4 regions of the Ruegeria sp. YTSC004 genome follow, and region 4 is predicted to be linked to each of the others. Evidence: riboswitches for the same ligand, from Rfam matches in the RefSeq annotation. Region 4 holds a riboswitch; each other region holds the start of a gene.
The links. A riboswitch is a leader RNA that binds a small molecule or an ion and turns the genes downstream of it on or off. The one in region 4 is predicted to bind cobalamin.

Region 1: linked by a shared signal. The riboswitch ahead of AC2FFP_RS22085 (metal ABC transporter ATP-binding protein) and the one ahead of AC2FFP_RS17145 (DUF1636 family protein) in region 4 are both predicted to bind cobalamin.
Region 2: linked by a shared signal. The riboswitch ahead of AC2FFP_RS15445 (hypothetical protein) and the one ahead of AC2FFP_RS17145 (DUF1636 family protein) in region 4 are both predicted to bind cobalamin.
Region 3: linked by a shared signal. The riboswitch ahead of AC2FFP_RS12705 (DUF1636 family protein) and the one ahead of AC2FFP_RS17145 (DUF1636 family protein) in region 4 are both predicted to bind cobalamin.

Annotation. Positions count from the first base shown of each region.
Region 1 covers NZ_JBXWMJ010000021.1:8,863-16,340, reverse strand. Annotated here, with positions in the region: gene AC2FFP_RS22090 (acyltransferase family protein) at 1,427-3,106, opposite strand; cobalamin riboswitch at 3,482-3,692, shown strand; gene AC2FFP_RS22085 (metal ABC transporter ATP-binding protein) at 3,832-4,680, shown strand; gene AC2FFP_RS22080 (metal ABC transporter permease) at 4,673-5,575, shown strand; gene AC2FFP_RS22075 (metal ABC transporter solute-binding protein, Zn/Mn family) at 5,572-6,471, shown strand; gene AC2FFP_RS22070 (hypothetical protein) at 6,552-6,794, opposite strand; gene AC2FFP_RS22065 (LysR family transcriptional regulator) at 6,980-7,478, opposite strand, start outside.
Region 2 covers NZ_JBXWMJ010000008.1:142,670-150,147, forward strand. Annotated here, with positions in the region: gene AC2FFP_RS15420 (lactoylglutathione lyase family protein) at 1-354, shown strand, start outside; gene recR (recombination mediator RecR) at 425-1,018, opposite strand; gene AC2FFP_RS15430 (YbaB/EbfC family nucleoid-associated protein) at 1,083-1,427, opposite strand; gene AC2FFP_RS15435 (DNA polymerase III subunit gamma/tau) at 1,815-3,566, opposite strand; gene AC2FFP_RS15440 (protein-tyrosine phosphatase family protein) at 3,724-4,221, shown strand; gene AC2FFP_RS15445 (hypothetical protein) at 4,229-4,636, opposite strand; cobalamin riboswitch at 4,721-4,940, opposite strand; gene AC2FFP_RS15450 (alpha/beta hydrolase family protein) at 5,085-5,942, shown strand; gene rsgA (ribosome small subunit-dependent GTPase A) at 5,951-6,979, opposite strand; RNA gene ffs (signal recognition particle sRNA small type) at 7,138-7,236, opposite strand; gene AC2FFP_RS15465 (bifunctional 2',3'-cyclic-nucleotide 2'-phosphodiesterase/3'-nucleotidase) at 7,276-7,478, opposite strand, start outside.
Region 3 covers NZ_JBXWMJ010000006.1:150,138-157,615, reverse strand. Annotated here, with positions in the region: gene AC2FFP_RS12715 (acetate/propionate family kinase) at 1-216, opposite strand, end outside; gene AC2FFP_RS12710 (bifunctional enoyl-CoA hydratase/phosphate acetyltransferase) at 209-1,603, opposite strand; cobalamin riboswitch at 1,798-2,003, shown strand; gene AC2FFP_RS12705 (DUF1636 family protein) at 2,105-2,461, shown strand; gene AC2FFP_RS12700 (ABC transporter ATP-binding protein) at 2,458-3,243, shown strand; gene AC2FFP_RS12695 (ABC transporter substrate-binding protein) at 3,254-4,204, shown strand; gene AC2FFP_RS12690 (FecCD family ABC transporter permease) at 4,206-5,219, shown strand; partial or broken gene AC2FFP_RS12685 (4Fe-4S dicluster domain-containing protein) at 5,321-5,623, shown strand; gene AC2FFP_RS12680 (4Fe-4S dicluster domain-containing protein) at 5,684-5,884, shown strand; gene AC2FFP_RS12675 (chaperone NapD) at 5,881-6,174, shown strand; gene napA (nitrate reductase catalytic subunit NapA) at 6,171-7,478, shown strand, end outside.
Region 4 covers NZ_JBXWMJ010000009.1:216,510-223,987, forward strand. Annotated here, with positions in the region: gene AC2FFP_RS17130 (ferredoxin-like domain-containing protein) at 1-73, opposite strand, end outside; gene cobN (cobaltochelatase subunit CobN) at 70-3,363, opposite strand; gene cobW (cobalamin biosynthesis protein CobW) at 3,367-4,422, opposite strand; gene AC2FFP_RS17145 (DUF1636 family protein) at 4,419-4,808, opposite strand; cobalamin riboswitch at 4,892-5,101, opposite strand; gene AC2FFP_RS17150 (hypothetical protein) at 5,673-5,843, shown strand; gene AC2FFP_RS17155 (hypothetical protein) at 6,086-7,042, opposite strand.

The DNA of each region.
Region 1 (7,478 bases), on a different contig from region 4:
GAGTGCAGCATTCGTTACTAAGGGCTCAACGCAGTCACCTGACGGATTTACTCAGATGACCGATTAGCGGATTTGAGCGGACGTTCACCCCCGAAAACTCGGGGTTTCAAACAGGAACAACCGCTCTCACTAAAAACGGTCGCTCTCCTAGATCGTGGCTACGACCGGCTTGCGGACAGAGCTGCAACCGTTTGAAGATTAGTTTTTTGATGTGTCGGCAAAGAAGCCACAACCGTACAATAATCCAAAATGGGGTCCAACTAACGCCAAATCCCTGTGGTGAACTGCACAATGCAGAGGTCAACTCTGCCTTCTCCCTGTTGGACTGGCCGGCGCGTTTGCGCCGGCTTTTTTTCAATCACGTGCCCCCTTTTTGGTATTGCTAGTGCATTAGTCGCGTATCAGGAAGAGATCTTCTCAGGCTGAAATCGGTCATTTGCTGCGCCATCAAGCGAGACTTCCAAACCGATGACCGGGCCGGGCTCGAAGCGGTCATCTGACTGTTTCTGTCGGATGTCCGTTTGCCAGCGCGAAGCGGACGATAGTGCATAAGTGCAACAGTCTCGACACATATCACGCGACTAAGAAGAACCTGAGCAAGAATGTGAATTGCGCCTATGCGGTACTGTAGAGCAGAGACTGCAAACATCGTTGGTATCCTGCTCCCGCAACCAAACTTTAAGGTCGGATATCAAATACTTAGCCTCGCATAACGCGAGGCTTTTTGCGTTAGGTCCAAACTGACTGGAAGCATTGTGGAAGCAACAGGATACAGTTGTGAGTGTGGGTATACCTCCGAAACGGATTTGAAACGCGAATTGTCCAGAATTTTTCTCAGTGCATGGCTGTCCTTGAACCGCTCAAACCCAAAGCGGGATGTAGGCATAAGGTAACGAATGCGTCCCAACGCGTCTGTAAATGCGACTCCGATGATGTCGTGCATGTCCTGCCAATTTCACATCTCGAAGCGGTTGCGGAGTCGCTTAGAGCCCAATCGCATCTCAAATCGCCAGATTTGACTTGCTACCCGGTCGGTCAGGTCAAGGGGCGGTTTTGCTGGTGACGTTTAGGGCCACAGAGCCAAATTCGAGGACGCAATGCCCTGCCGCTGGGTTGTTTGGCGATGTTTGGGAGAAGAATGTGGGGGCTTTTGCCCCCTAAGTGCCTCCAGCGGGGCAGCATTTGTTTTGGGGCCGGGCCGCCGTCGTGACGGAAGTACTGTTACATCCGGCGCGCATTTCCCTGATCTAAACTTCGGATGACCGCAAACGCCGGGGTAATCGGATCGAGACTATTGTCGGGAAGGCTGAGGAAATGGCACCACCCGGCAACTCGATTTGGAAGAAGGCCATCGCTCTCATTTTAGACTTTAAAGCCGCACATATCTGTTTCTTTTGATCAGGACAGAACATGCGAAGACCCAGCGTTAGAAAAAGATCTCAAACGCTGGATGGTCTTTCATCAATAAAGCAAAGAATTGGGCTCCGGCTTGGGTAATATGCACTCGGTCCGCAGAAATAATGTCTCCATTTTGATCGAAAACATGGATCTGATTCCCATTTGTGGTCGCGTAGCTGATGATATCGACATACAAACCAGCCGGTATGACCGACGCATTCTGCCTGTTTGCCTCAACTATTTCTTCGAATACCTTCGTCGTATAGTTTGGCCGACCATATCTGGGCAGTAAGGTGAATGCATTGAGATTGTAACCAAAGTGTTTGGGGCCGACGAAGACGATATTGTGTTGCGCGGCAAGCCCGTTTTCAAGAAAGAGTTTGCAAGCGCCAGAAAGGTTGACGATTGGCAAGAAAGTCGCGTCAGCATTTTGTATCAAAGATTTTGTGTCATCGTCCCAAAGCCTGGGCTCGCAAACATTGAGCGCGTCGCGATAAATTAGATTTGCATCCTTCATTATGCCCATCTCAATGAGAATATTCGCAAAATCACGGGCCTGACTGTTTCCGACAATCAAAACGTTGATGCCGCTGTTCGTATCAAACTTATCTGCGTCGTATTGGCTGATGCGGTGATTATACCAAATGTGCATCCCCGCTGCGACCTCTCGATCCGTGTCGAAAACGCGTGTAGGGAAGCCTTGGCCGAGATACAGCGAAAGCCCAACAGCACACAGCGTTGCGGTCACTGCGGTGCACGAAACAACAAGGCGTGAAAGAGAGATCGCGTTTTTGTTGCGAAACGGTTGTTCGACAAAACGCCAGGTCAGATAGGACAAAAGGAATGCAAATGGTATCAAGCTGGCAAGAAAATACGGGCTGGGTTCCTCAAAGCTCGCAATGCGCGCAAATGCGAAAATTGGTTGGTGCCAGAGATACAGGCTGTAGCTGATCAGGCCAATGCCAACCAGAATTCTGATGCTCAGCAGTTTGGCGACAAAAGTGCCTTCCTTTGCATAGAGGAGAACGAGCAAAGACCCGACGACCGGAACGGCTGTCAGGTATGACGGGTGTTGCATGGTCCCGTCAAAGATCACCATAGATGCAATCACCGCTATAAGGCCAAGTAGCGAAAGACTGTTGCTCGCTCTAACCTTGCGCTTATTTTCCCAACATGCCCCCAATGCACCGAATCCGAGTTCCCAGGCGCGTGTATGCAGAAGATAAAATGTGCTCTCCGGGTGGGTTTGAACCAACAGTACGCTCGCCAGGAAACTGGACCCGATGATAGCCCAAACCAGCAGATCCGTTCTGTGTTTAAGTACCGGGTACAGGGCCATAAGCAAAAGCGGAAAAACTATGTAAAACTGTTCTTCAACTGCCAGGCTCCATGTGTGAACCAGAGGTTTGAACTCGGACGCGAGGTCCCAGTATCCACTTGTTAGCGTGAGAAGAACATTATTCAGAGAGAACATCGTGGCCACGACACTCTGGCCGAAGTTTTCCAGTGGATCGGGCAGCATGGTAAACCAAGCGATAGGAATACACACCAGTACGACGACACTCAGGGCAGGCAAGATCCGTCGGTCCCGACGCTCGTAGAACTTCAAAAGAAAGAAGCTATTTTTTCCAAGATCATCAAGGATAATAGAGGTTATTAGATATCCGCTGATAACGAAGAAAACGTCTACGCCAAAAAAAACCTCCACTGAACAGGCTTATGCCGGAATGAAAAAGAACCACTGGTAAAACTGCAATGCTGCGAAGGCCATCAATTTCTTTCCGTTACAGCATTTAATCAAAACCCACTCTTGTATTTTGTGCTCGGGCCTGTGAGCTTTCGAAGCGTATCTGTCGTCAAGAGTGTGTCGAGGAACTTTGAGCCGCCGCAGCCAATCGAACAAAGTATTGGCAGGTTTATGCGTTCCGGTCGTTGCAAGACCCAGGCTGAAAACTTCTGAGTGAGCCCCGCGAAGTCACTGCCATTGCTAGCACCCTTATCGTAGAATTTTTTTGGCCGATTGGAGCCTGGTACAAATTGCCATCACCGATTGGTTCGCGCTCTTGTCGAATCAAATCAATTCGTATTTGGTCCACGTGATGGTTCCCGACTGTATTCTGCGGTCAGGGATAAAAGGGAATACGGTGCGGTTCTGTGAAAAGACCAATTCCGTGACTGCCCCCGCAACTGTAGGCGGCGAGCGACCCGAGATCGTCCACTGGGCAATAGCCTGGGAAGGATCGGGACAGCTTTGACCCGCAAGTCAGGAGACCTGCCATCCGAAATTTATGAACCTGGGCGGGGTGTCCCAGAGGGAGATGACAATGTTTCAAGCGGTCCGTACCGTGCACGAACTTGCGCTCGCTTTGCCCCTGTCCGAACACAGGAGGCGTTGCCGTTGTCATTGCAAAAAGCTGACACCCAAAGGGGTAAGTGCTTGACGGAATTCAGTGTTCCGGTGCTGGTCGCGGGGGCTCTGGCGCTGTCGGCGATCTTGTGGCTCGCGATTTACGCGGTGATTTGATGTCGGCCGTTTTACAAATCCGCGATCTGACGTTGGGCTACCGCGACCTGACATTGTTTCACCGCCTCTCCATGGATATCGCGGCTGGGACAACCCTGGCCGTTCTTGGTGCGAACGGGTCGGGCAAGAGCACTTTTGTAAAGATGCTGCTGGGCTTGATGGATCCGCTTTCGGGCAGTTTGACTTGGCCGCAGGGCCGTCCTGGTGACATCGGTTACCTGGCGCAGATGACCGAATTCGACCGCCGATTTCCCATCCGTGTGAGGGATCTTGCCGCGATGGGGGCCTGGCGCGGCTTTGGTTATCGTACCGGGCTGGACGCCGCGGCGCGTGACCGGATGGCCGCCGCGCTGGATGAGGCCGGGGTACTGGATATCGCTGACCGGCCTCTGCATATGCTATCGGGCGGGCAACTGCAGCGCGCGCTGTTCGCGCGAGTTATCATGCAGGACGCGCCGCTGATCCTGCTGGATGAACCGTTTGCCGCCGTCGACCAAAGTACTGAGGCGCATCTGCTGTCGATTATACGCCGATGGCGCGATGAGGGGCGCGCGGTGGTTTTGGTGGTGCACGATCTTTCCTCGGTACTGGACTATTGCAGCCACGCGCTGCTTTTGGGCGGGCAAGAGGCGACCCATGGACCGGTGAATGACGTTCTGACACCAGACCGGCTGGTTGCGCAAGGATACCTCTCGGAAAGTCAGGCGTCCTGGATGTTCCGTGGCACCCATTCAACAGCGGAGCACGCCAATGTATGACCTGATCGTCGAAATGTGGAGCTTTGCCTTCATGCGTCGCGCTTTTGTGGCAACCACGGTTTTGTCGGCTTCGGTCGCGCCGGTTGGGGCATTTCTTGTTCTGCGTCGCCTATCGCTGGCTGGTGAGGCCATGGCCCATGCGATTACGCCAGGCATCGTCATCGGCTTTGTCACGGCGGGCTTGTCAGTCATGTCACTGCTGGTCGGAGGGCTTATCGCGGGTGTTGGCGTCGCCATTTTGACCGCCTTTCTCGCACGCCGGACGATCCTGCGCAGCGATGCCAGCCTTGCCTCGCTGTATCTGATCGCACTGGCGGTGGGTATCTTTATTCTGTCTGCAGCAGGGTCCGCAGTCCCACTAAAAAGCTTCCTGTTCGGATCAATCCTTGGGATCGACGACGCGTCGATGATCCTTGTCGGAGGGGTGGCGACGGTAACATTGTTGGCATTCGCCGTTCTGCTTCGTCCGCTGATTGTCAGCACCTGTGATCCGGTTTTCTTCGAAACTCAAACGCGCCGGCCGTGGCTGGTTGATCAGGGTTTTATGCTGCTGCTGGTTCTGAACCTGCTGGCGGCATTCAAAACGCTGGGCACGTTGATGGCCGTTGGCTTGATGATCCTGCCTGCGACCGCTGCGCGCTATTGGGCCAGTACGATCACCGGGCAACTGGTCCTGGGCTTTGTATTTGCCTTGTCCAGCTGCTGGATCGGCCTGACCCTGTCCTACCTGTTCCCGGACACGCCATCCGGCCCGGCGATCGTTTTGGTTGCCGGTGGGTTCTTTCTGTTCTCCGCCATTTTCGGTCCCCTTGGTTTTGGCAGACGGATGCGCAAACCGTCTGTTTCCAAAGACATCCCCATTGCCCAAATTCAACAAGAAGAGAGAGCACAATGACTCTTGTAAAGTCACTCTACACCGGCATCGCCTCTGTGTCGTTTGCTTTGGCTGCATTGCCGACCGTTGCGGCAGAAGGCAACGTCAAGATCGTCGCCAGCTTTTCGATCCTCGGCGACATGGTCGAAGAGGTCGTCGGCGATCTGGCCACGGTTACGACAATCGTGGGCCCGGACGCGGATGCGCATGTGTATCAGCCTTCGGTTGCAGACGCGAAGGCCGTTGCCCAGGCGGATATCATCTTTGTCAACGGTCTGGGCTTTGAGACATGGTCCGATACCCTGATCGCTGAATCGGGCACTGACGCAACCGTGCACGTTGCCACCGACGGTATCACGCCTGTCACAGTCGAGGGCAAAATCGACCCCCACGCCTGGAACTCGCTGTCGAATGGCATGATTTACGTGACCAATGTTGCCGACGTGATGACAGAGGCGATGCCCGAGCACGCCGAAGAAATCGCTGCCAATGCTGCGGCCTATATTGCGCAGCTTGAGGCGCTGGATGCAGAAACCAAGACAAAGCTGGCAGGCCTGCCTGCCAATCGCCGCACGGTTGTGACTGCACATGACGCATTTGGTTATCTGGCAGACGCCTACGGCCTGACTTTCCTTGCGCCGGTTGGCATCGACACCGAGGCGGAGCCATCAGCCAAGGATCTTGCTGTTCTGATTGACCAACTGAAGGCTGATGGCGCTGCTGCGCTGTTTGTTGAAAACATCACAAGCCCTACTTTGATTCAGCAAATCTCGGATGAAACCGGCATCGTGATTGGTGGGCGGCTGTTCTCAGACGCCTTGTCGGAACGGGGTAGTCCGGCCACCAGCTATCTCGCGATGTTCCAGCACAATCTGAACACTCTGTTGAACGCGCTTGGGAACGCAACCGCAAGCTAACTAGTCTTTAGGTACGGGGCGGTGCCTGAACCGCCACCCTGTACCGTGCATTGGAACAGCGGGTTCTTGGTAATCGCCACCTAGTCCGGCTTCCATCCATCTTCGTATTCTCCCAAAGTTCGGGAAAGATCCAACAGCGAGGCGAACAGTCTTGCGTAAACGTCCCGTGACATCATGGTCTTGTTGTCATCCAACACTTGCAGAAGATCGACGACGCCCGAGGCAAAGGCATCATAGACCAACTGGTCCGCGGGCGTTGGGTCCAGGGTCCATATATCGTGCGCGTTATAATACCCTACGGGTTGGGGATCGTCGTCTATCATTTGTCCGCCTCATTTTGGTGAGGCGCATGTAAGTGAGATGAAGGCGAGAGCTAGTGATGTGGCGGAAAGTCACAAGCTTTTGGCAACGCCAAAAAGGCGAACCTGATTTCGCGTCTGGCTTTTACAGGATGTGTCGAAGCACGTTTTCACCACAGTTGGCTCGTGTTGTGCCAGCTCGGCAGTTGTCAGGGTTTCGAATGTTCGCTCTGCAATACTTCCAGAAACAGTTTGGTCACCCGCGTCGGTTGAGGTTGCTTTCTGGTCACTGCAGCAAACCGGGTTCGATATTGCGTTTCGTCCGGCAACACCATCCGCATCTTTTCCTGGTCCACAAAATCCTGCGCAAGATGATCAGGCAAATAACCTATGTACCGCCCCGACAAGATAAGTATGGCCAGCGCCTGCTCGCTTTGAACTTTTGCTGAACGTTGAAAGCCCAGTTGCTGACCGACAATGAGGTTCGGAGAGTTCACGCTGAGCCCAACATAATTGTACCTGAGTAGGTCACTGGTCCTGAGTTCCCGGTCCGGTATTTCGAACAGGGGGTGTTCCCGGCCGCAATACAGGAACATGTTCTCGCCATATAACGGCGCATAGTTCAGACTTGTCGAAGGGCGATGCAGCGCAATAATCCCGATGTCGAGCTGACCGCTGATAACCATGGTTTCGATCACGTTTGGCGGC
Region 2 (7,478 bases), on a different contig from region 4:
GTCATGTGCACTGATGTGTTTGGTCCGGAATGGAAAAAACTGCGTATTGCGCATCTCGCGACCGCTGATCGCGTTGGTTTTGAACTTTTCGAGTTTCACGGGAACTATGTGCCTGAAAACAATATCGACTTTCGCCAGAACGGTACGTTTCATTTTTGCGTCCAGGACCCGGATGTCGAAGGCTTGGTAGAAAAAATCGTGGCGGCTGGCGGCAAACAACGGATGCCGATCCGATACTATTATCCCGGTGAGAAACCCTATCGCATGGTCTACGTCGAAGACCCATTTGGTATCGTCTTCGAGATATACAGCCATTCCTATGAATTGACGTATTCGTCGGGTGCTTACACCTGACAATCGGAACAGACCTTGGTGTGCAACCGGAAGAGGCGAATCCTTTCCGGTTGTCGCCGTATCGCAAGACTCAGAGTTCTTTTCGTGCCCTCAGCGCCGCCGTAATCGTCCCGTCGTCCAGATAATCAAGCTCGCCCCCAATCGGAACACCCTGCGCCAGTGAGGTCAGGCGGACCTGTCCCTCCAACTGATCCGCGATGTAGTGGGCGGTGGTCTGGCCATCGACAGTGGCATTTAGGGCCAGAATGACCTCAGAAATCCCTTCGGCCATCACCCGATCCTTGAGTCGGGGAATGCGCAGTTCGTCCGGTCCGACCCCATCCAGAGCCGACAATGTGCCGCCCAAAACGTGATAGCGACCCTTGAAAACTGCAGCGCGTTCCATCGCCCAGAGATCAGCCACATCTTCGACCACGCACAACTCTCCGGTCGCGCGATCCTCGCTATCGCAGATGTCGCAGATATCGGTGGTGCCCACGTTGCCGCAATTCAGGCATTCGCGGGCGGTGGCAGCCACCTGCTGCATTACGTCCGACAGGGGCGTCAGCAGCAGGGCGCGCTTTCGGATCAGGTGCAGCACTGCGCGGCGGGCCGAGCGGGGCCCGAGGCCGGGCAGTTTGGCCATCAGGTCGATCAGATTGTCGATATCGCTGTTCGAACTCACGGCGTGCGCTCCTGCAAAAGGGCCGGACAGGGGTGCCCGGCCTTTGGGTCGTCAGGAGTGTCTATCAGAACGGCAGCTTGATGTCTGCGGGCAGACCCATGCTTTCGGTCAGCCTTGCCATCTCGGCCTGAGAGCGCTCGGCCGCTTTGGTTTGCGCGTCCTTGATAGCGGCCAGAATCAGATCTTCGACAACTTCCTTATCGTCGCCGTTGAAGATCGACGGATCGATGTCCAAACCCTTCAGCTCGCCTTTTGCGGTGGCGGTGGCCTTCACCAGCCCCGCACCGGATTCGCCCACAACCATCATGTTGTTCAGCTCTTCCTGCATATCCGTCATCTTGGTCTGCAAATCCTGTGCGGATTTCATCATCTTGGCCATATCGCCCAGACCGCCGAGTCCTTTGAGCATTTACTGTCTCCTAAATTGTGATCGCCTTAGGCGAACATATACAGCGTAAAGTGTCATCGACGCACATAGCGCAATTGTCAGCCCTATGAACAGGCTGGAATGACCGATGCACCCGATGTCTGCCGCCGATCTACGCGAGTCATCCATCAAGTCGTCGACAAAAATGTGAGCCGCCCAAATCGCCCAAGCGAAGGACGTCGCCAATGCGGTCCATAGGTTTCCGCGCCAGATTGCTATAGCAGACAACACCAGCAAGACCATGGATACCGGATGCAAGGTGAGAGCGACTGCTTCGACCAATTCGCTAACCGGTTCGCCATCCCAGCCAGGGTTAAATGCTTCGCATGCTTCGTAGTAGACCGCATCGATGTGTGCAAAGTGCAGCTGTTAATCCTCCTCGAACGGGTCCCATTCGTCTTCGACCTCAGGCAGGGCTTCGGTTTCTACCTTGGCGGCGCGTTCTTCCGGGGTTTCGATCCGTTTGATGCGCGCTTTGGGAAACTGCATCAGAACGGCTTGAACCAATGGGTGTTGTTCGGCCTGCGCTTTCAACGCCAGATCAGCCGCGTCTCGAACCTCGGCGATTGTTGCTGCGTCCCCGTCGGCCACGATTGAGACAGCCCATCGGTTTCCGGTCCAGCGTTGCAAGGCTGAACCAAGCCTTTGCGCCAGATCGGTCGGCGCTTTGTCCGTTGGCGTGAACTCGATCCGTCCCGGGGAATACGAGACGAGACGCACACCGTTTTCGACCTCAACCAACAGTTTTACGTCCCGGTTGGTGCGGATCAACTCGACCACGTGTTCGAAGGTTGGATAGCGTGCCAGCGCGGTCTGGATGTCCTGAGCAAGCGCTGCGGTGGGTGCCCCTGCCGGCCCGCGCTGGGCCGAGAGATGCGTAGAGGAAGTCGCCTGCGTAGGTGCATGAGTTGGCACAGCCACACCACCGCCAGGTCCCCCGTTCGGTGGGGGTGGAGGCGCATCCTGTAGTCGTTTGATAAGTTCTTCGGGGCTTGGCAAATCGGCCACATGAGTCAGACGAATGATTGCCATTTCGGCGGCCATCATCGCGTTGGGTGCTGCAGAGACCTCCTCCAGCGCTTTCAGCAACATCTGCCACATCCGCGTCAACACCCGCATCGGCAGCGCCTCGGCCATCTGTTGACCGCGCGCACGTTCATCCGGTGAGACGGTGGGGTCATCGGCGGCATCGGGCGTGATTTTGACCACGGAAACCCAATGGGTGATCTCGGCCAGATCGCGCAGCACGGCCAGCGGGTCGGCCCCTTCGGCATACTGGCCGCTCAACTCAGTCAATGCCCCAGCCGCATCGCCACGCAGGATCATGTCCATCAGATCCAGCACGCGCCCGCGATCTGCAAGGCCCAACATTGCCCGAACCTGATCGGCGCTGGTTTCCCCTGCACCATGTGAGATCGCCTGATCCAACAGCGAGGTCGCATCGCGGGCAGAGCCTTCGGCCGCACGTGTGATCAAAGCAAGCGCGTCTTCGGCGATCTGTGCGTTTTCCGCCGCGGCGATCTTGTTGAGCAGACCGATCATATCTTCGGGTTCGATCCGCCGCAGGTCAAACCGCTGGCAGCGCGACAGCACTGTCACCGGGACCTTGCGGATTTCGGTCGTCGCAAAGATGAACTTCACATGCTCAGGCGGTTCCTCGAGCGTTTTGAGCAGCGCATTGAAGGCGCTGGTCGACAGCATGTGAACTTCGTCGATGATGTAAATCTTATAACGCGCACTGGCGGCACGATATCGGACACTGTCGATAATCTCGCGAATGTCGTTCACACCGGTCCGGCTGGCGGCGTCCATCTCCATCACGTCGACATGGCGTCCTTCCATGATGGCCACACAATGTTCGCACTGGCCGCAAGGTTCGGTCGTTGGCTTGCCTTCGCCATCGGGGCCGATGCAGTTCATACCTTTGGCGATAATCCGGGCAGTGGTGGTTTTGCCGGTGCCGCGAATACCGGTCATGATAAAGGCCTGCGCGATCCGATCCGCTTCGAACGCGTTTTTCAGCGTGCGTACCATTGCGTCCTGTCCAACCAGATCAGCAAAGGTTTCGGGGCGGTACTTGCGGGCAAGAACCTGATAGGCGGGGCTGGGCGTTTCGGTCATGTCTGCTCTGTCAGATTCGTGTCAGAAATGCAGCGTAGAGACCCGGGCCGCCCACGTCCACAGCAGGCTTTGTGGAATTTCGGTTTGGACAGCGTCTGTAAGCGGGATAAACCAGCTGTCAAAATTTGGTGGGCCGGTGGCAGTAGGAGCATTAGCTTTGGCAAAATTTGCGATCTACGCGCTGCCTGTTGGCTCAGGCATCTTGGCGCTGTCCCCCTTGCCGGGCGGCGGCGGTGGGTATGTCGACGATCTGAGGGTGATACAGGACTGGAACCCTGATCTGGTGATTTCAATGACCACCGAGGCCGAGATGCGGCAGGTCGGCGCAGGCGGTTTTGGTCGAGACGTTCAAAGCAGGTCCGCGACCTGGGTGCATCTTCCGGTCGAGGATTTTGGCACACCGCCCCTGCCAATCGAAACTCTTTGGCCCCAAGCCAGCGCAGCCGCCCGGCAGGTTCTGTCCGACGGTGGACGCGTGCTGGTGCATTGCCGGGGCGGTTGTGGGCGGTCGGGGATGGTCGCGCTGAGGCTCATGGTGGAAAGCGGCGAAGATCCAAACCACGCGCTAAACCGGCTGCGCTTGGCCCGACCATGCGCGGTGGAAACGGATGAGCAGATGGCTTGGGCCATGAAACCGGCCCAGAGCGATCAGTGAACTAGGATCAGGCCGTGGCTTGTTGAACAACCTGATGCGATGGACGCGGTGCAAGGGCCGATGCCTGAAGCATGGCGCAAGGCAAGGCCGCCAAAACACCAGCAGGCAGAGTGGAAAAGTCAGGGCCGAACATCATATCGGCGTATTCGTCCAGCGTGTCGGCTGAGTCGCCTGTGTTTGCCCCGCAATAGACCCTGATCCGGGCCGGGCTGGCGCGAAACCGTGCGGTGCAACCCTCATCGCAATGGGTCAGTTCGCTGGAGCCGTCCACCTCAAATTCGCTGGTCGTCATTGGTCGTGCTGTTGCCATCGCCTCGGCCAATGACCGAGCCATTTGGGCCAATGCGGGGCAGGTTTTCCCCGTTTTCTGGCACAGGGTGGCGGTGAATTCGTGGGTCGTTGTCTTCCAGATCATAATGCGCCCTCCGCGCGGTGAGCGGGGGACGTGGAACAGGGAACTCAGCGTACTGAAGGCCTGCCCGGACACCCCGCCCGAGTTTCGGTTTTTACTTTGATGGCAGGTCTCCTGACTTGCGGGTCATTGCTTTGCCGACCTTCCCAGCCTTTCGGCCAGTGGTATTTCGGCATTGCTTACCGCTTACAGTTGCGGGGGCAGTCGCGGCCTTGGTCCGTTCCGGCTTTGCCGGGCTGGACCGCACCGAGTTCCCTTTTCATCCCGCCCCAATATAAGGACGAGAACCATCACCTCATCGCTAGCGGTTGTAGGTGGCTTGAGTCAAGCGGGCTGTTTTCCATCGTTCAAGTGGACGCTTGGTCACTTTGAAAATCTGTTGACTCTAGTCGCGCAAAAGCGCCGATATGCCATATGTGAACCGAATAGTTCAGATGCTTGCGAGGGCACCATGTTGGACAACACTCCGGTCGTTTTGACCGAAGACTTCACGTTTTCTGCCGGAGAGGCCGAACTGTCGGCACGGCTGTATATGCCTGCCTCGGCACCTGATGTGGCGGTTGTAGTCCATGCAGCCACAGGCGTACCGCGCGACTATTACCAGCATTTTGCGCGGTGGTTGGTGGAAGAACAGGGTATGGCCTGTCTGACCTATGACTATCGCGATTTTGGCCACTCTCTACACGGGCGCCTGCGCGATTCGCAGGCCACGATGGCTGACTGGGCGTTGATCGACATGCCCGCTGCTCGCGCTGAAATGCGACGCAGATTTCCCGCCGCCCAGCAGTGGAGCATTGGCCATTCGGTGGGTGGAATGCTGGGGCCAATTCAGCCCGATATTGAGCAGATCGACCGGATGATCTGTGTCTGTTCAGGTTTGGTGACGGTATCCGACCACCCCTGGCCGTATCGCGCACTGGCGACAATGTTCTGGTATGCCCACCCGCCATTGCTGGTTAAGGCATTGGGATACCTGCCGGGCAAGGCACTTGGGTTCGGCTCGGACCTTCCGGCACGTGTCTACTGGCAGTGGCGTAAATGGTGCACCGCTGCGCTGAGCTACGTGCCGGATATCGGCAAAAGCCTTCCAGACGCCCGTTGGTCCGCGTCGGAAACACCTGTTGATCTGTTCACAATGGACGATGATCAGGTGGTGCCCCCGAACGCGGTTTGGCGCCTGGCCGATCTTTACGGTCCCAAAGCCCGCCGGCATCAGTTGTCGCCGAAAGACTTTGGATTGGCCGAGGTCGGTCACATCGGCGCATTTGCGCGCCGAAATGCAAACATATGGCCCCGGTTGATCGCCTGAGTCGGTATTTACAGATTTTTGCGGGATTTCTTGTCCTGCATCACCGATCGTACCATCTTACCAAAGGCCTTGTCGCGCGCACGAGACTGCGCCACGGTTTCCGAGTTCCTTTCATCCTCGCGCCGCAGTTTTCGCCAACGCTCTAGCCGCTCTGTGTCAAGGGATCCGGTGGAAATCGCATCCTGCACAGCGCATCCCGGCTCGGCCTGATGCTGACAATCGGAAAAGCGGCAGGTTTGGGCCAATTCCAGAATGTCGGAAAAGACCTCATCGACGCCATCTTGTGCATCCAGCAACCGCAAAGCCCGCATGCCGGGTGTATCGACCAGCCAGCCTCCGTTCCGCATCGGATGCAACGCGCGGGCAGTTGTCGTGTGCCGCCCGCGCGCGTCGTCCTCGCGAATACCGGACGTTGCCTCATCCAGACCAGTCATGGCGTTGACCAATGTTGTCTTGCCGACACCGGATGAGCCGACCATTGCGGCAGTCTGCCCGGTGGAGCACCAGGACAGAACTTGCTGCACGTCCAGGGCATCCAAAGCATTGATAGCCAGCACGGTCAAAAACGGAGCCAGCGACTCGGCTGCTTTGGAGAAATTATCAGGATCGGCGCAGGTATCGGCCTTGGTTAGAACGATCACCGGATAGCACCCGGCCTGGTGTGCCAAAGCCAAATACCGTTCCAGTCGGGCCAGATTGAAGTCAGCATTGCAGGAACTGACGATGAACAGCACATCCACATTAGCAGCAATCAACTGAGCCTGGGCCCCGGTTCCGGCGGCGCGGCGTTTCAAAAGGCTGCGGCGTTCCAGCAGCTGTTGAACGCGGTTATGATCATCCGCCAATACCCAGTCGCCGACGGCGAAGTCGCCCGTCGGCTGGGCCAGGGTGAGCAGAGGTGTTTCACCGTTGATGTTTGCACCGATCAGACGATCACGGTGAACGGCTGTGATGCGAAAGGGAACGCACGAAGGATTGGCCGCATGTTGGGCGGCAAAGTGTGAGGACCATCCCAGGTCCGAAAGTGTAAAAGACATTGTTCTGCCTGTGTTCAGGTACAGCAATCCGTCTGGATGGCGGTCGCGCATCCAGCGGTAATGTGTTCAGGCAGGTGTGAGGGTCGGCCTCAGAAACGCTTTGCCTGAAGGGTTTTTGCTACAATCATAAAAGCCCTCCTGCGGCTAGCGGTTCAAGTAAGTGAGAGGTTGGACATCGACCCAAGCGGGGCTCGTTGTGGCTGCTTCCTTCCGGACCTGACCAGGTTGGCGAGGCGCTCGCCCGCGCCAACCTCTCGAATTTTGATATAGGGAAGACACGCAGAGATGACAACCCGTCACAGTGACAGTTGTATGTGCAAAAACCCCTCGGCATCCGTGCCAGCCAGCTTTGGGCTGAACTCTGCGATGTCCGCGAGATGACGCTGTGCCTTTGGACCGGTCTTCAACAGGACAGTGGACCCTGGCATGGGCGCAAAACGGAATGGGCAGGGACCTTGTTCCAGCGATTCTGTGGGCATTGCACCGGTCAGGTAGCCCT
Region 3 (7,478 bases), on a different contig from region 4:
AAACGCATTGATGGCCTCGTCATGTGTTTTAGCCCCAGACAGCTGGCGATCGACAGATCGCCCCCCCGCCGATTGGGCCAACAGGCGTGGGGCATCCCCCAACCGCTCGATCTGACCGCGCCAGCGCATACTGGGGCGTCGATCCTCGACCAGTTCGTACAACGCGAATTTCAACGAGGACGACCCGGCATTCAGTGCCAAAACATGTTCAGCCATGGATTTTGCCTTCATTCGCAATTGCATGCAGCGCCGCGACAGCACAAGACGCCAGCCGCGAAGCATCGTCATCTGCCCGAGATGTCAGGATAATCGGTGCCGCAGCACCTATCACGACGCCGGCAGCCTCGGCATGAGAGATATATGTCAGCTGCTTGGCTACCATGTTGCCGGCTTCGATATTCGGAACAACCAGAATGTCTGCGACCCCCGCGACCGGTGAGGTGATGCCTTTTGTCCGCGCGGCGTTCAGATCAACCGCATTGTCCATTGCCAGAGGGCCATCGACCAGCCCGCCGGTGATTTGTCCACGCTCGGCCATTTTCGACAACAGCGCCGCATCGACAGACGACGGTAAATGCGGGTTGATGGTCTCAACCGCCGACAAGACGCCAACCTTGGGCATCTCGATGCCAATAGAATGCGCAAGATGGATGGCGTTCTGAACAATATCGGCCTTGGTTTCGAGATCCGGTGCAATATTCACCGCCGCATCAGTAACCATGATGGGCCGGGACATGCCCGGCACGTCCATGACGAACACATGCGACAAGCGTCGCCCGGTCCTCAGGCCGTTTTCGCGGCGAAGAACGGCGCGTAGAAGGACATCTGTGTGCAAGTGACCTTTCATCAGCATCCGGGCCTTACCTTCAACGACCAGTCCGACCGCGCGTTGGGCGGCCACTTCGTGGTCTCGCGCTTCAATGATTTCCACTCCGGACAAATCGGCCCCAAGCTGGGCGGCAGCGGCGGTGATTTTGTCCGGGTCGCCCACCAAAATCGGAGTAATGATGCCGTTTTCCAACGCGAGCAATGCCCCGCCTAGCGAATTCGGCTCTTCCGGGGCGACGATCGCTGTGGCCATCGGGTCCAGAGGACGTGCCTTTTCCAACAAAGCGTCGAAGTGCCGGTGACGCTGAACGATCAGTCCCGGTACCTCGACCGAGTCGAAGGTCAAATGCCGCGACGGTGGCGTGACCTGTACGGTGCCGCTTAGGATCAATGCGTTATCCCCGACCCGGCGCACTTCGGCGGAACAGGTCAGGTCGCCGTCTTCACGCTTTTCTGTAACAGCCACAAAGGCAGTCAGTTCTTCGCCCGCCAAAACCGAAGCATGAAAACTCAGATCCGCCCGACGTGTTTGCGTACCGGCCCCCGGCAAGATGTTCCCAATGACTGCGGCCACCAGACCAGCAGGCCACAAAGCGGGCGCGACAGCCTCGGGGCGCCCATCTCCATCACCGTCATAGGCTGCCAGGTTCAGCGGGTTGTGGTCGCCCGAAGCGGAGGCAAACGCGTACAAGTCGTCCACGGTGCACAATCGGGTGACCTGCGCCTTGTCGCCTACCTTCAGTTGAGAATAGGTTCTGTTTTCTTGAATTTTCATCTTGCCTGGCTTTGTTTTTGAATGTGCGTTCGTCGTTTCAAACATTGGATGTTCGCCCCCCCCGGAACCAGAACATATCCACCTTTGCCCCTACATTTCTGCGATGCAGCGTAGTCAGATCGTTGGCAAATGACAAATGACCTCTGTGCGTGGGGCGCTGAGTATTATCGCTTGACCCAAAATCGGAACTCGGGCAAGCATCACCGCGATGGTTCCCTGTGGTTCGCCAAGGGATGAAAAGGGAATACGGTGAGGTTGCCAACAAGCGCCAAGTCCGTGACTGCCCCCGCAACTGTAAGCGGTGAGCGACGCCAAATACCCACTGACCCCAAATGGGTCGGGAAGGATGGCCAAGCCACGACCCGCAAGTCAGGAGACCTACCATCCGATGTTCAACCAACCCGGGGCGGGGCGTCCTGGAAGGAGGCTTTATGACACGTCTAAGACGTGATGACATGATTGGCACCTTCTGTCCGCGCTTGGCAACAGGCGGAGTGGGCCATGTCGATCAGTCCTGATCATTTCCTTCTGATTTGCGAGACCTGCGAGGGCTCTGACCGGGCGGATTCATTGCGCGCTGCGCTTGCAAGCAAGCTTCCATCCAGTTTTGGCATCCGCAGCGTTTCCTGCATGGCCGGTTGCGGTCGGCCCACAACCGTCGGGTTTCAGGCATTCGACAAAGCGCAGTACCTTTTCGGTGACATCCAATCGGCTGAGGACTTGGATGCTTTGGCCGAATTTGCACGTCAATACCATCGCAGCGGTGACGGTTGGACCAACGCATCGCAGCGCCCGCCTGCCCTTCTTGATAAGATCCTGGCGCGCCTGCCACGGCTAAAGCTGGAGACAAGCGCATGACCTGCGGAGCTTTCCTTGAGGCGCGCGGGCTGGAGTATTACGCCCTGAACGGCGACGTACTGCTGCAAAACGTCAATTTCGAACTGAATGAAGGGGCAACCCTGGCAATTGCGGGCCCAAACGGTGCGGGCAAGACAACGTTGCTGAATCTTTTGTGCGGCGGTGAAGAGATTGTGCTGGGGGACGTTTTGGTAAAGGGGCGCAGTCTTCGGCAGCTTTCGGCGATGGACCGCGCCCGAATGATCGCCGTAGTCAGTCAGCAGGAATCGCCGGACGGGCGTTTGTTTCTGCGCGACTACGTGGCCCTCGGGCAAATCCCGATCCGTGCCGACCGATCTGCCGCTGAGCACGCCTTGGAATTGGACCGCATCCTGAAACTGACCGGACTCGTCGCCCTCGCAGACAAACGGATGGCCGTGCTATCTGGCGGGGAACGCCAGCGTGCTCATATCGCAAGGGCGCTGGCGCAGAACCCCTCACTGCTGTTTTTGGATGAGCCGACGAACCATCTGGACCCGGACGCCAAGGGACGCATGCTGTCGTTGGTGGCCGAGCTGGGCATTACGGTCGTCATGATCGTCCATGATCTGGTCATGATCCCCGAATTCGCGACCCATGTCGCGTTGATGAAATCCACGCGCCTGACCGGTTTCGGCCCGGTGCACGAAGTGCTGACACCCGAAAGGGTCCGTGAAACGTTTGGTGTCGATTTTCTTAGCTTTCAGCACGAAGGCCGCATGATCCCGGCACTGGATATCCGAAGAACCACTACCTCAAACTAGGAAAAACAACATGAACAAAACTCTCTGGTGCGCAGCACTGATCAGCGGCCTTGCAAGTGCCGTAACAGCGCACGAGATCACTGTCGACAATTGTGGCGAGCCGATGGTGTTTGAAACTCAGCCCGAGCGGCTGGTCGTGCACGACATGAACATGACCGACATGGCTTTTGCACTGGGTTTGCAGGACAAGATCGTGGGCCTGACGGGCATCACCGGCTGGTACAAAACCAGCCCCGAGTTTGAAACCCTGCGCGGCGACATCCCGGAACTTGCGCCCAAGTATCCAACAGTAGAAAATCTGGTCGCTGTCGAACCCGACCTTTTCTTTGCGGGCTGGTACTATGGCATGAAGCCGGGCGGTGACGTGACCCCCGACACGCTTGCGCCGTTTGGCATCAAAACGATGATCCTGACGGAAAGCTGCGTACATCTGGATAAGGATCGCCCCGAAGCCAGCATGGACTTGCTGTTCACGGACGTCCTTCGCTTGGGCAAAGTCATGCGCGTTGAAGACAAGGCAGAAGAGCTGGTTTCCGGCTGGAAAGAGGAACTGTCCGCAATTGAAACACAGACAGCCGACCTGCCGAAACCCCGCGTTTTCCTGCTGGACGGCCCCGCCGATGCCCCGTTTACGGCTGGCAAGTTTGCCATTCCCGACGCGATGATTGCTGCCGCTGGCGGCGAGAACGTCACCCATGACATGGACACCAGCTGGGGACGTTCCTCGTGGGAGGCTGTCGCCGCTTCGAACCCGGAATTCCTGGTTTTACTTGATTATCAAACTGGAAATGGCGCCGCAGATACCTTCAAGTTCCTAAAGGACCATCCCGTGATGTCTCAGACGGACGCGGTCAAGAACGAACGCTGGATTGGTCTGCGCTACGAGGAACTGACACCCGGACCGGCAAATATCGAAGCAATTTCGAAAATGGCCAAAGCCATGCACCCGGGCCTGAACTGATATGGGCCGACTTGGCCTTACACTCTTGCTGGGGGCGGCTGTATTGGCCGCCCTTTTGCTAACCTCAACGGTCTACGGGACCACATCCATTCCGGCCTCTGACGCACTGGCGGGTGTCTTATTGGGCACGGGGATGGTGGAAGGGGAAATGTCTCCGCTCCACCGCATCGTGTTTGACCTGCGCTTACCACGCGCGCTGTTTGCCGCCGTGATCGGTGCCGGGCTGGGCATCGTCGGCGTTGTCCTGCAAACCACCACACGCAACGATCTGGCGGACCCGTTTCTGTTCGGCCTGTCCTCTGGCGCTGCGGCGGGAGCAGTCTTTGTCATTACAGTAACCGGAGATGTGCTGGGCTTTTGGACCCTGCCACTGGCCGCGTTTTTTGGAGGGCTTGTCGCGTCAGGCATTGTGCTGGCTTTGGTTCATGGGCTGCGCACAAGCGCGCCCGAAAAACTGATCCTCGCGGGGCTTGCAGTTTCGTTTTTGTTTTCAGCTATTACCAATTATCTGATTTTCGCGGGCGACAGCCGTGCGGCCCATTCTGTTATCTTTTGGATGCTTGGGGGTTTGGGTCTTGCCCGGTGGGAGACATTCCCTCTGGTCTGCGCAGGTTTAGCATTGATCCTCGCCTATGCGATGTACCGCAGCCGCTGGCTTGATGCGCTGCTGACTGGTGATTTGACGGCCGCCACCCTAGGTGTGCCCGTTCAAGGCTTGCGGTTCCGGATGTTCTTCGTGGCCGCTCTTGCGACTGCTGTGTTTGTGTCCGTTGCGGGTGTGATCGGTTTTGTCGGCTTGATGGTTCCCCACATCGCGCGCGGTATCGCAGGGCCATTGCACAGCCAGCTTGTGCCTACCGCCGCCATTGTTGGGGCAGCGTTGCTTACAGGTTCGGATATACTGAGCCGTCTGTTGCTTGCCCCGCAAGAGCTGCCTGTTGGTATTGTCACGACATCGCTGGGATCGGTTTTTGTCTTTCTTCTGTTGATCCGAACCGCTCGACCTCGGCGCTGATCGCCAAAGGTCGCATAGGTGCAAAAGTTTAAGTTTCCCAAATGACTAATAATAATCGGGCAAAATGACCTAAATCAAAAAAGAACCCCACAGATCACGGTATGCGATACACTCGATTACAGGAATCGAGTGTAGCCAGGTCGCATGCAATGCAACAATTGACCAGCCGACGCGCGTTTCTAAGCGCCAAAATTAGACCAGAGGACGGCAATATCGCCAGACCTCCGGGCTCGGTTGAGCTGTGCTTTGTTGAAACATGCAGCAAATGTGGTGATTGCGCAGATACTTGCCCCGAAGATGCGATCGTCATCGGGACAGATGGATATCCCCGCTTCCAGCCCACTGACAATCCCTGCACCTTCTGCGGTGACTGCGCCCGTATTTGTCCAACCGAAGCGATATCGATTGACCGTTTGCCAGATTGGCCATGGCGCGCCGCGCTGACAGCGGACACCTGCCTATCTATGAACGGCATCAGTTGCCGCATCTGTCAGGACAATTGCGAACAAAGCGCGATCCGTTTCAAACTGATGACCGGCGGCCGCGCAGAGCCGGTGCTTGACCTTGATACATGCAACGGCTGCGGGATTTGCCCAAGTTTATGTCCCGCCGATGCCATTGCGCTGGAACGCCAACCTCAACCACAAATGGAAGCTACTCAATGAACATCTGCGGTTGTCTCGCCCATGTCGCACCTGATCACACGAGCGCAGCAGCGCGCGTGATGAAGGGCACGCCGGGTGTCGAAATTCACGCTGAAACGGAAGATGGCCGATTTGTTGTCGTCGTCGAAGACACGCCATCACGCCTTGCGTCCGAGATCATCATGGATCTGCACCAGATCCCGGGCGTCATCTCACTGACACTGACTTATCACCATTTCGAGGATCCCGCGGACGCCCATCCGCAGCCCGATGCTCCAAGCCCAACCCCCAGCCGGAGGCCCACGCAATGACACATTCTGAATCCCGTCGGACTTTTCTCAAGGCCTCAGCGGCCGCAGCAACGGCGTCTGCCGCTGGTATTCCGCTGGCGGTCGGTCAAGCCAATGCCCAGGCCGGAGCGCCGGACATCCGCTGGGACAAGGCGGCCTGTCGGTTCTGTGGTACAGGCTGCTCTGTTCTGGTTGGCACCAAAGAAGGTCGCGTCGTTGCGACGCAAGGCGACCCCGACGCGCCCGTGAACCGAGGATTAAACTGTATCAAAGGCTATTTCCTGTCCAAGATTATGTACGGCAAGGATCGACTGACCACGCCTTTGCTGCGCAAGACCAACGGCGAATACGACAAAAACGGCGAGTTCGAACCAGTCAGCTGGGACGAAGCCTTCGATGTTATGGCCGCAAAATGGAAAGAAGCGCTGGCCAAGAAAGGCCCAACCAGCGTTGGCATGTTCGGATCCGGTCAATGGACGGTTTGGGAAGGCTATGCGGCTTCCAAACTTATGAAAGCCGGGTTCCGGTCCAACAACATCGACCCCAACGCCCGGCACTGCATGGCCTCGGCCGTCGTAGGTTTTATGCGAACCTTCGGCATTGATGAGCCGATGGGGTGTTATGACGACTTTGAGCACGCGGACACCTTCGTGCTGTGGGGCTCGAACATGGCTGAGATGCACCCGATCCTGTGGTCGCGCCTGACAGACACGCGCCTGACCAAGCCGGGATGTGAGGTGCATGTGCTGTCCACTTTTGAACACCGCTCGTTCGAACTGGCGGACAACGGCATTGTTTTTGAACCGCAAACCGATTTGGCGATCCTGAACTACATCGCCAACTACATCATTCAAAATGGCGCGGTAAACGAAGACTTCGTGAAGAAACACGTTAACATCACCAAAACCGCCACCGATATCGGCTATGGCTTGCGCGACAGCAACGCGCTGCAGCAAGAAGCCGAAAATCCGAACTCGGGCAAAATGGAACCGATCAGCTTCGAAGAATACGCCGAAGCCGTCGCGCCCTACACGCTGGAATACACCTCTGAACTGTCGGGTGTCCCCGCAGACAAGCTGGAAAAACTGGCCCAGCAATACGCTGACCCCAACCGTAAAGTGATGAGCTTGTGGACCATGGGCTTCAACCAGCACACCCGTGGGTCCTGGGTGAATTCGCTGATGTATAACGTGCACTTGCTGGTGGGCAAGATTTCCGAACCCGGCAACTCTCCCTTCTCGCTGACGGGTCAACCGTCGGCCTGTGGCACGGCGCGTGAGGTGGGGACCTTTGCCCACCGTCTGCCGGCGGACATGGTTGTTACG
Region 4 (7,478 bases):
CCACCAGACCATCGCCCGACATCATCGGCCGATGCGCACCGGGGCACCAACCCTGAACGACCGGGGCGCTCATCCCAGCCCCTCCAGATCGGCCCGGATTGAGTTGCGGCGGGTGTTCCAAAGGCCCGCGTCCAACAACGCGCGGAACCTGTCCTGCATGGCCTGATACGCGCGCGGGTTGGCCTCTTGCAAAAACGCGTCGACCTCGGCGTCGCCCAAAGTGGCGTCGTGATAGAGGTCGAACAGATGCGGCGCGACCGTGCCTGACAGATGGGCGAAAGAGGCCATGTGATCCAGTGTCGCCGCAATTTCGGCAGCGCCTCGGAAGCCATGCCTTTGCATGCCTGCAATCCAGTTCGGGTTGGCGGCACGCGCATGAACCACACGGCTGATTTCTTCAGGCAACGTTCGGGCGCGCGGGCTATCCGGGTTGGTGTTGTCCAGATGGTATAGCTGCGCCGTACCACCAGTGACTTTCTTGGCGGCGGCGAAACCAGCCTCGTGCGTGGCATAGTCGTTGGCCAACAGCAGATCGGTTTCGGTCAGATCCTGCAGGTGCACGAAACTGTCGGCATTCGTGACCCGTTGGGTAATGCCGTCCATATCCTGTGTGATGTGTTCGCCTTCCAAAGCGAAAGAACTGGCCTCAAGCCATGCCTTACCCGCCTGCGCGCGGGCCTCATCCGTATAGATTTCGGACAGCTGGGTCATGTTCACGCCATAGCTGCCCGGTGCCGGGCCAAAGACGCGCGCTGCCGGGGCCTGCCCGGCATATGGGTTCCAGTCTGGCGCTTCATCGCGTTCCGACAACGCGCGAACAGCTTGACCATAAAGCGCCGAAAGGGTCGGGAACACATCGCGGAACAAGCCTGAGACACGCAACGTCACGTCCAGACGCGGGCGGCTGAGGTCAGTGATGGGCAGCACTTCGATGCCCGACACCCGCTCGGACCCTTTGTCCCAAACGGGTTTGACGCCCAGCAAGTGCAGCGCCATGGCAAACTCTTCGCCCGCCGTGCGCATCGTGGCTGAACCCCAGAGATCAACGATCAGCCCCTTGGGATAATCGCCCTCTTCCTGCAGGTGTCGCCGCACCAATTCTTCTGCCAGCTTGACGCCTTGGGTATAGGCTGCACGGGTGGGGACTGAGCGCGGATCGGTGGTATACAGATTGCGCCCGGTGGGCAGCACGTCTGACCGTCCGCGGTAGGGGGACCCGGACGGGCCTGCCTCGATCCGTTTGCCAGCCAGCGCGTCGATCAATGCCCGGCGTTCGGCATGGGCAGAAGGAGCCGTGTCAAAATTGGCGGTGGCTTCGGGCACACGTCCAAAGATATGCAACCCGTCGCCGAACTGGCTTTCTTTGATGTCACAGACGAAACGGTCGATGCGAGTGATCGCCTCGGCGATGCAGGTGGCCTGATCGAGGCCAAGGTCGCTCTCCAGCCCGATGGCTTGCGCTTCGTCCCGGATATCTTCTTGCAGGCGGTCGCGACGTTTGGGGTCCAAGCCATCAGCGTTCGAGAATTCGTCCAGCAGCGATTCCAGCCGAACCATCCGATCCGGGGTACCGCTTTCTCTCATCGGCGGTGGGATATGACCCAGCGTGACCGCCCCGATCCGGCGCTTGGCCTGCGCGGCCTCGCCAGGGTCGTTGACGATGAAGGGGTAAATGACAGGCAGGTCGCCGATCAGCGCTTCGGGCCAGCATTCGTTGGACAGCGCGACCGACTTGCCGGGCAGCCATTCCAGCGTGCCGTGCGCGCCGATATGGATCAGCGCATCCGCACTAAGACCTTTGCGCAGCCAAAGGTAGAAGGCCACGTAGCTGTGGCGCGGGGTACGCGACAGGTCATGATAATCGTCATCACGCAACTCGGGCGTGCCGCGTTCAGGTTGCAACGCGACCAGCGCCTTGCCGCGGCGCAGGGCGGTGAAGTGGAACGCGCCATCTGCAAAGGCCGGATCATCCTCGGGCTTGCCCCAGACGATTTCGAGGTCTGCGCGCAGTTGTTCCGGCAATTCTGCTAGCGCAGTCAGATATTCGCCAAGCGACCACGTAATCCGCGCGTCCAACAACGTATCAGAAATCGGCTGGGCAGGAGCGGTGTCATACCCTTCGCCCAGCAGGTCAGACAGCATCGCCTCGGCCGAGGCCAAAGCATCAAGGCCTACCGCATGGGCCATCTGCCAATCCTTGCCGGGATAGGTGGACAGCACCAAGGCGGGCACCTGATCCCCTTTGGGCTTGTCGTTCAGGTTCAGCCAGCCGACGACACGGTCGATGATGGCCTCGATCCGTTCCGGTTCAGCCCGGTGGGCAAAACGTGAATACTCCAGATGCGGGTCACGCTTGCCCGGTTCCTTGAACGAAGCAATGCCTGCAGAAATTCGCCCGTCCACTTCAGGCAGGACAACGTGCATAGCCAAATCAGCGGGCGAAAGACCGCGTTCCGCCTCGGCCCAGGCTTTGCGGCGGGACGTAGCGAGAGCAACCTGAAACACCGGCACATTGGCGGCGTCCAGTGGAGAGGTGCCGGATGCGCCTTTGCCCGAAAACGCGGTGGCGTTGATGATGGCCGACGGTTCAAGGGAGGCGATGTTCTCGCGCAGCCAATCGGCGGCTGCAGGTGCTTTCAGCGAGGGAGCGAACATGCCTACAGCTTCGATGCCGCGTTCCCGCAATCGGCGGATCAGGGCTGCGACCGGGGCGGTGTCTGCAGATGTCAGATAAGCACGATAGAAAGTCACCAGAATACGCTTCGCGCCGCTCGAGAATGCTGTTTCGACCGGGACTACGCCACGATCCGGGCACCACGCGCCGCACTCTGGCAAGGTCTTAGCGCCCATCACCGGCCCGGCATAAAGCCCCGCCGCAAGCGCCATTTGAGCCAAGGCCGCTTGCGCCGCGACTTCGCCACCGGTGTCACACAGATGCGCAAGCCGCCGCAGGGTTGAGACGGGCAGGGTGGAGTAATCATCCAGCCGCGTATCCTCACGCCCATCGGCAGGTAGGACGGCCAGTGCGATCCCCTTGGATTGCGCCAGCGCCAGAACTTGCTGCAAGCCATAGGACCAGTAAGGCACGCCGCCGATCAAACGGATCAGAATGCCCTTGGCGCCCTCGAGCGTTTGCTCGACATAAGTGTCGACGGACAACGGGTGTTTCAGTGCTGTCAGGTTGGCCAGCCGCATTGTCGGCATTCGCCCTTCGGCCCCGCCACCGCGATGCCAGCCCGCCGCGAAAGCACCAAGGTCACTGTCCGAAAAGGACAGCACCACCAGATCCGCCGGACTTTGGCCCAGATCGGTCGGGGTCTCGGTTTCCTCGAGCCCGTGGCTTTCGCGGAAGACGACGTGCATGGCTTACTCGGCGGCCTCGGTCACGCCCACGAGGATATCGCGGATCGTGGCCTCTTTGATGTCGTCGTGTTCGGCGATGACCACCAGACGCGAACGGCGCTCTTCACCGGGTTCCCACGGGCGGTCATACTGGTGACGTACGCGGGCACCAACGGCCTGCACCAGCAGACGCATGGGTTTGCCCTGAACGGCGGCATAGCCTTTGACGCGCAGGATGTTCAGCTCATTGGCCAGACGTTCGATATTGGCGACCAGTTGGGCCGGGTCGGTCTGTTCAGGTAACTCGACGATGATGCTTTCGAAATCGTCGTGTTCGTGGTCGTGATGGCCATCGTGATGCGACGGACGGGCATCCATGTCATCCTCGGCGGCCGCTTCCAGCCCCAGCACGACGCGCACGTCTACGGCACCTTCGGCGACTTCGACCACTGGCAGCGGACGCGGAGCTTCGGCGGCGATGACTTCTTTGGCTTTCGCCACACCTTCGGCGCCCGCCAGATCGGGTTTTGTCAGCAGGATGATGTCGGCGCACGAGATCTGATCCTCGAACACCTCTGACAGGGGCGTTTCGTGGTCGATCGAGTCATCAGCCAGGCGCTGGGCGTCCACGGCTTCGACACTCGGAGCGAAGCGCCCGGCGGCGACGGCCTCGGCATCGGCCAGAGCGATCACACCGTCAACGGTGATCTTAGAACGGATATCCGGCCAGTCGAACGCCTTCAGCAGCGGCTTCGGCAGCGCCAGACCAGAGGTTTCAATCAGAATGTGATCGGGGCGCGGCTCCAGCGCCATCAGTGCCTCGATGGTCGGAATGAAGTCATCGGCTACGGTGCAGCAGATGCAGCCATTGGCCAGTTCCATGATGTTTTCCGCCGGGCAATCCGGAATGGCGCAGGATTTCAGGATATCGCCATCGACGCCAACATCGCCAAATTCATTGACGACCACAGCCAGACGCTTGCCCTGCGGGTTCTGCATCAGGTGCTTGACCAGCGTGGTCTTGCCCGAGCCCAGAAAGCCGGTGATCACGGTGACGGGAAGTTTTTCAAGATTGCTCATTTCAGGGCTCCAATCGGGGGAATGCGGGCCGCACAGTTTTTGCGGAAATGTTCGGGGCGCTCACGCCATTTCACCAGACCGTCTTCAGCGGCCAGATATTTGGTGACGCCTTCGACGATGGTCTCGACATGGTCGGCCTCGTCGAGGTTTTCATAGACGAAGGTCCATCGGGACGGGCCACCACGCAAAACGATCGAACATCCCTGATCACAGTTCGACAGGCATTCCACCGGCTTCAGGTCCACGCCGTCAGGCAAACCCGCCTGTTCAAGCGCTGTGTGCAGCAAAGTGCCGGGTCGCTGAGCGTCATCTTCGATGGGCAACCCACGGCGGCATGTCGTGCAGACCAGTAATTCGACTGGTGCGGTCTCGGTCACGTCTCTCATCCCCCTAATCCTTTGTACGGGGGACGGGGTTTCATGCGGGCCACGTGTGCGACATGGACCCGACACCGGAACACCCCGCCCGGTTTCAACTTCGGGTGCTGGCAGGTCTCCCGGCTTGCGGATGTCAGAGCGTTTGCCCTGTCGGATGTCCCGCCTTCCCGGCCTATTGGGCCAGTGGCTTTGGGCACCCTCTCCGGTCACGGTCGCGGGGGCGGCTGTGCTTGGCGATGACATCGCTGGCACATTCCCTTTTCATCCATCCGAGGATGGACACCAACGCATGCGACATGCGGCACGGGCAGGGGGCTTGTCAAGCACGACTGAGGATTGAAAACCGGTTAAGTCAGAAAAGCGACCAGCCGAAGTCAGTCAGCGGCATCCGATGCGATCCGATCACGAAGCCAGGAGCAAAACAGCCCCGCAGCCGCGGATGATTGAGCGCTTCCGGGCTTGGCAATCAGGTAGTGCGGTTGTGCAAACGGAATCGCTGGACCGGCAATCGCAACAGGCGCGCCTTGGGCAATCGCGTTCTGTGCGAACCTTTGGGCAATATTAAGGAAGCGGGCAAAGGCGCGACAAAGACAAAGCACATCCCTCTACCACTGTCGCATTGTGCGTCGCGCCGTTTGTTCGCGGGAAAAGATTTGGCACGTGTGGCATTACTTTCAAACCGCTTCGACATTTAACCCCGGACATCAACGGCGACGGTTATGCTGTTCCAGAAGCCAGTAGGAACATGATACCCAAGTGTATACGCCCGAATTTGCGAAAGCAGCGCAGAAAGCTAAGTGTTTGAAAAAGAAGTGGAGGCGAGTACCAATTTCGAACTTGCGTAAAGGAATTAAATTTCTTAATAAATAACAATTGTTTAGTGAGATTTTATCGGTACGTGGGCTTGCGAATGTTGCGGGATTGTTGGTTGAAATTGTTCATTGGCTTAACGCCATCAAGGATGATGCTCGATTTTTGGTTCAAGTGGATTTTGGTGCAATGATCACAGCAACGCTGATTGCTTTCAGGCGCGTCGCAGCCTGAATGCGCCGTCACTCGACCTTCCGCCCGTCAAGATATGAGCCGGTGTTCGGATACCTTGAACGCTGCTTCAATAGCTGCACGATTTCGTCGGCAACAACTGCCATTTTGTCATTTGAAAGATTCTGATGCCGGTTTGCCAGAGTAGTCAGTAGTATACGTAATTCTTCATCCGGAATGGAGCTGTCTAGAGCCACCGACATAATGCTGGGGCTTACAACGCGTGCTAAAACAGTTGAGCGCCGTTAGACAATTGCTCCCGGATCGAACGTCGCGTTCTGGAGGTGTCTAAACCTGGTTCGTTCGTGAAGGTAAGTGTCGTGAGCGAACTTTTCCTCCGGTAGTCGTTTCTCTGCGATCTTCCGATGGAACCTTACAAGTCTAGCAACGTCTTTGACTACAGTGGTGGTCGTTTTCAGTACATCCAGCTTTTTGTCCGAACGGATGTATTCTCGAGCGTCCGCTTTGCACTTGAAACCTGCGAAAAGCAAAGCGTTTGAATCGAGTAGCAGTCGCACCGTGCGACTTTCCCCCATCGAAATGGTTATGCCAGGCTCCACCAAATGATGATGTAGAATAAAGTTCCTTAGACCCATGGCAAAACTATGCGCGCCGGAGTTCTTCCCGATTACCCTTCCAATTCCCCGGGTGTAAGATTCACTGTTTTCCAGCTTGGAGTATTTTCGGATACGTCTGCAAACATCTACGTATGAAGCATAAAGCGCAGAGAATGTTAAAAGATTGGATGTTGCCTTAGATTGTTCTCGAGCATACGCAGAGTTATCTGAGCGCTTGAACTCAAGAACGGTGTCCATCCCTGCCGTAGCCGCATTCAAACCAAGGCTTGCTTCCAGCATTGCGGCATGCACCCTTTCTAAGTTCTCCGGTGCGGTATGAACTTTATGGTAAGGGGAAAAGCGCAATGCGTAATTCCACGATTCCTCTTGCAGCTTTGAAGTGTATGCGGCGAAACCCTCTGGATGATCCGTGCTGCTTTCTGAAGTATATGATGCGACCGTCAGCGCTCGGTTTAACTCGGCGAACTGACCGTCTCCAAAGTCCCATCTCAGTAGGTCGACTTGAGAGAAACACTTCGCTAATTGAAACTCCTGTGTGGTAACACCCTTTGAGACGGATGCAAAAAGATCGTGTGGTTTAAAGCGATGCTTGGCAATGAAACTCGCAAAATCTTCTTTGGGCATTCGAAACCTAGCTAGTTTTGTTGATATCGCATCGAAGACTTTCCGACATGAACTATAAAATTGACTACTAGGGTGCCGCTCTCGGGCGTCTTCTGGTTCCAGCTTCAACCTATGCGGTTACTATCTAGGTATGATGAAGCTTGCAAATCTGTTCCGAAGACAACAACCCCAACCCAAAAACCCACTTTTGAGTTTTTTCGCACCGGCCAATAGAACACGGCGCGAATAAACCCACGTAACAATGCCATGGAAGGACCCGCGATTTTCTTCGGTGGACCAATGTATGAGTTCTTGGCTCGGTTTTGATGACTACGTGGGAGGGAAGGCGAACAAACACCGTCGGATTCTTCGCAATGAACGCAGCGGTGTTGTGCACTGTTTTCAAAGTGCGGGGAGCGGGGGAGGGGGATTCCTTAGAGCATTCTAGAAAAGTGTA